One region of the Allobosea sp. TBD101 genome, then DNA from elsewhere that is predicted to be linked to it. Evidence: predicted binding sites of a transcription regulator. Region 1 holds the regulator's gene; the other holds the start of a gene.
What was found. The regulator PhoB, encoded in region 1, activates phosphate uptake and scavenging genes when phosphate is short. The targets are predictions, from matches to a motif close to TGTCATNNANCTGTCAT.
Positions count from the first base shown of each region.

Region 2: phnD (phosphate/phosphite/phosphonate ABC transporter substrate-binding protein) is a predicted target of PhoB. The motif match lies at 1,185-1,201, and genes of this name have one in related genera.

Region 1 covers NZ_CM187543.1:1,520,060-1,522,258, forward strand. The annotation lists gene phoU (phosphate signaling complex protein PhoU) at 1-472, shown strand, start outside; gene phoB (phosphate regulon transcriptional regulator PhoB) at 621-1,328, shown strand; gene AC6RIC_RS07120 (SpoIIAA family protein) at 1,332-1,718, opposite strand; gene AC6RIC_RS07125 (amino acid ABC transporter ATP-binding protein) at 1,842-2,199, shown strand, end outside.
Region 2 covers NZ_CM187543.1:4,019,249-4,021,447, reverse strand. The annotation lists gene AC6RIC_RS19565 (branched-chain amino acid ABC transporter substrate-binding protein) at 1-32, opposite strand, end outside; gene phnD (phosphate/phosphite/phosphonate ABC transporter substrate-binding protein) at 208-1,122, opposite strand; gene groL (chaperonin GroEL) at 1,273-2,199, opposite strand, start outside.

The DNA.
Region 1 (2,199 bases):
GCTGATCTCGGCGATCCGCCTCGCTTCCGACATCGAGCGCGTCGGCGATCTCGCCAAGAACATCGCCAAGCGCGCCGTCGCCATCGCCGGGCAGTTCCAGCCGCCGCATCGCGCGGTCGTCGGCCTCGAGCATATCAGCCGTCTCGTGCAGGCCCAGCTCAAGGACGTGCTCGACGCCTATGCCGCGACCAACGAGCAGAAGGCGCTCGAGGTCTGGAAGCGCGACGACGAGATCGACGCGCTCTACACCTCGCTGTTCCGCGAACTCCTGACCTACATGATGGAAGATCCGCGCAACATCACCTTCTGCACGCATCTGCTGTTCTGCGCGAAGAACATCGAGCGCATCGGCGACCACACCACCAATATCGCCGAGACCATCCATTACCTCGTCACCGGCGATTCCCTCGATGTGAACCGTCCCAAGCTCGATACGACCAATATCGAGGTCGAAGCGGTGACGGGAAACTGAACGAACACGAAGTGCCGTAGCCTTTCCGTCATGGTCGGGCTTGTCCCGACCATCCACGTCTTCGTCCTGGCAGGTGCCGTTCAAGACGTGGATGCTCGCCACAGGGGCGAGCATGACGGCAGGCTCGAATGACGGACGGAAAAGAAGCATGGCCGCACGCATCCTGATCGTCGAGGACGAGGAGCCGCTCACCCTGCTGCTGCGCTACAACCTTGAGGCCGAGGGCTTCGAGGTGGACAGCGTCGCGCGCGGGGACGATGCGGAATTGCACCTGCGCGATCACACGCCCGATCTCGTCCTGCTTGACTGGATGCTGCCGGGCCTGTCCGGCATCGAACTCTGCCGGCGCCTGCGCTCGCGGCGGGACACCGAGCGCGTGCCGATCATCATGCTGACGGCGCGCGGCGAGGAGACCGAGCGGGTTCGTGGCCTTGCGACCGGCGCCGACGACTATGTCGTCAAGCCCTTCTCGCTGCCGGAGCTGATCGCGCGCATCCAGGCGCTGCTGCGCAGGGCGAAGCCCGGTCACGTCGCGGGCCTGCTCGCGGCCGGCGACCTCGAACTCGACCGCACGACGCGGCGTGTCCGGCGGGCGGGCAACGAACTGCATCTCGGGCCGACCGAGTTCCGTTTGCTGGAATTCCTGATGCAGGCGCCGGGCCGGGTCTATTCGCGCGCCCAATTGCTCGACGCCGTCTGGGGCCGCGACGTCTATATCGACGAGCGCACGGTGGACGTCCATGTCGGGCGTTTGCGCAAGGCGATCACGCCGGGCGATGCCAAGGACCCGCTGCGCACCGTGCGCGGCGCGGGCTACGCCTTCGACGAGACCTTCGCGCGCAGCGGAGCCGCGTAAGCCTCAGGCGTCCGGCCCGCCCTCGATATCGCCGACCCAGCTCAGCGCCTTGTCATAGTCCTCGGGCTTGAAGGCGCGGACCTTGACGAAGGGGATCGCCGGGTCGAGCAGATCGACGAAGCCGGCGAGCCAGCCCCTGTCGGTGATTACGGCCTCCTTCGGAAAGCGCCTGAGCTCCCAGAGCTTGCCGATGCTGTAGCGCGCGTCCTTCCAGGCTGCGGCGAGTGTCATGTCGGTGAAATCGGTCATGTCGGCGAGGATGCCGAGCTTCTCGTGGCGGGTCAGCCGTGCCTCGATATCGGCCACGATCGCGTCGATATCCTCAGCCGTCAGCGTCCGCGACAGGCGATAGGCGGCGACATGGTCCGGGGCAGGCAGAATGGTGTGCATGGCGCGTCCTCCTTCGCGATAACGCGCGGGCGAGCGGGAGGTTTCGCCGGGCTGGCCTTGCCGAAGATCGGGCGCTATGGCCTCCAAGGCCATTCTTGAAGGCCAGTGCGGGAGGGCGCGACGTTGAGTGCGGCGCAGATCACGAAGGCGGAAGGCGCTGCCGTCGCGATCACGCGCGTGAGCAAGCGCTTTGGCCCGCAGATCGCGCTGAACAACGTCTCGCTCGCGGTCGAACCGGGGCAGGTTCAGTGCATCATCGGGCCGCCGGGTGCGGGCAAATCGACGCTGCTGCGCTGCATCGGCCAAAGCGAGGCGATCGATCAGGGCTCGATCGAGATCGACGGAGAGCCGGTCGAACCGGGGGGCGTGCGCCGTCACCCAGCCATCGGCATGGTGTCGCAGCGCTCGGAGTTGCTCGACCACATGACCGCCCTGCAGCATGTCATCGAGGGGCCGCTCGCCCTGCTGAGGCGGCCGCGCA
Region 2 (2,199 bases), 2.5 Mb from region 1:
GCGGCGCCCGACAGAAATTGTGACTTGTTCATCTGCATCTCCTTACGGCATGCAACTTTAGCGCGCGATCCCGTTGGGGGTCGCTTCTCGCCTGTATAGGCCAGGATGTCGGCGGAGGCACTGCCTGCGCTTTCATCAGCCAAGGCGGAAAATGCATGGCGATGCAGCAATGGGCGCCGGAAGCTGTGAAGATGGTCCTGTCTGGCCTCAGCCGCTGCGGGCCTTGCGCTGGGCCTCCAGCTCCTCGGTGACGGCGATCACGTCGAGATAATCCTCGTGGCGGGCCGGCGCATAGCGCGAGACATGGCCGTCGGTAAAACTCTTCCACGCCTCCGGAGCGGCCTCTTTCATCGCGTTCATGGCGGCGACGAAATCGTCCTTCAGCCCCTGCGGCAGGTTGGCGCGGGTCGAGAATGGGCTGGCCGGGATCAGCGGCGATGTCCAGATCACGCGGGTCGAGCCGGCCGAAATCATCCCGCGATCGGCGAGCCTTTGCGCGACGCCGTGCTCTGCATTTGTCTGGTGGGTCGCGACGATGTCGAACTGGCCGCGCACCAGCGCCAGCACCGAATTGTCATGGCCGCCGGAGAAGACCGTGCCGCTGAAATGGGTTTTCGGGTCGATGCCCTGCTTGCGCAGGAAATAGGAGGGGAAGGCGTAGCCGGAGGTCGAGTTCGGGTCGGCGAAGGCCATCACCTTGCCCTTGAGATCCGCAAGGCTCCGGTAGGGGCTCTCCGACCGCACCAGCAACACGGAATAATAGCCTTCCTGCCCGTGGTTATCGACGTCGCGCAGCAGCGGCTGGAGCTTGTCGCCGAGCACACGGCGCCCGAGCGCGTAGACCGCCGGTCCGAAGCGGGCGAAATCGACCTGGTCGGCGCGCATCGCTTCGACAAGGCCGGCGTAGTCCGAGACCCGGAAGAAGCGCACGGGTACGCCGAGCCGCTGTGACAGGTAGTCGACCATCGGCTGGGTCCGGGCGATGGCGCCGGCCTCGTTCTCGGCGGAGGAGACGCCGAAGCGGACCTCCTTGATGTTCTGCCGCCAGTCGGAAGCCTGCGCGAAGGCGGGGGCGATGCTGCCGGCGGCGAGGCCGGCAAGAACGTAACGGCGTGTCGGCATGGCTGTCTCCGCGCGACGGGGAACGAGATAGCGCCTCGATGAGCTGCGGTGACGACGGCTGGATGGCGGGCGGATGACAGTGCCGTGAAACGAGAAAAGGCCCGGCTTGCGCCGGGCCTTTCCTTGTAGCTTTCGAGAAGCCGGACTTCCTCAGAAGTCCATGCCGCCCATGCCGCCGCCGCCCATCGGGGGCATCGGGGCGTCCTTCTTCGGCAGGTCAGCGACCATCGCCTCGGTGGTGATCAGCAGGCCAGCGATCGAAGCCGCGTCCTGGATCGCCGTGCGGACGACCTTGGTCGGGTCGATGATGCCGGCCTTGACCAGATCGCCGTACTCGCCGGTCTGGGCGTTGTAGCCGAAGGTGTATTCCTTCGACTCGAGCAGCTTGCCGACCACGACCGCGCCGTCATCGCCGGCGTTGTCGACGATCTGGCGGGCCGGAGCGGCGATCGCCTTGCGGACGATCTCGACGCCGGTCTTCTGGTCGTCGTTCTGGGTCTTGATGCCCTTGACCGAGGACAGGGCGCGCAGGAGCGCAACGCCACCGCCCGGAAGGATGCCTTCTTCCACCGCAGCGCGGGTGGCGTTCAGGGCGTCGTCGACGCGGTCCTTCTTCTCCTTGACCTCGACCTCGGTCGCGCCGCCGACGCGGATGACCGCGACGCCGCCGGCGAGCTTGGCCAGACGCTCCTGGAGCTTCTCACGGTCGTAGTCCGAGGAGGTCTCCTCGATCTGGGCCTTGATCTGGCCGACGCGAGCCTCGATGTCCTTCTTCTTGCCGGCGCCGTCGATGATCGTGGTGTTCTCCTTCTCGATGCGCACGCGCTTGGCGCGGCCGAGCATGTTGAGCGTCACGGTCTCGAGCTTGATGCCGAGGTCTTCCGAGATCATCTGGCCGGCGGTCAGGATCGAGATGTCCTCGAGCATGGCCTTGCGGCGATCACCGAAGCCCGGAGCCTTGACGGCCGCGACCTTCAGGCCGCCACGGAGCTTGTTGACGACGAGCGTGGCCAGAGCCTCGCCCTCGACGTCCTCGGCGATGATGAGGAGCGGCTTGCCGGTCTGAACGACGGCCTC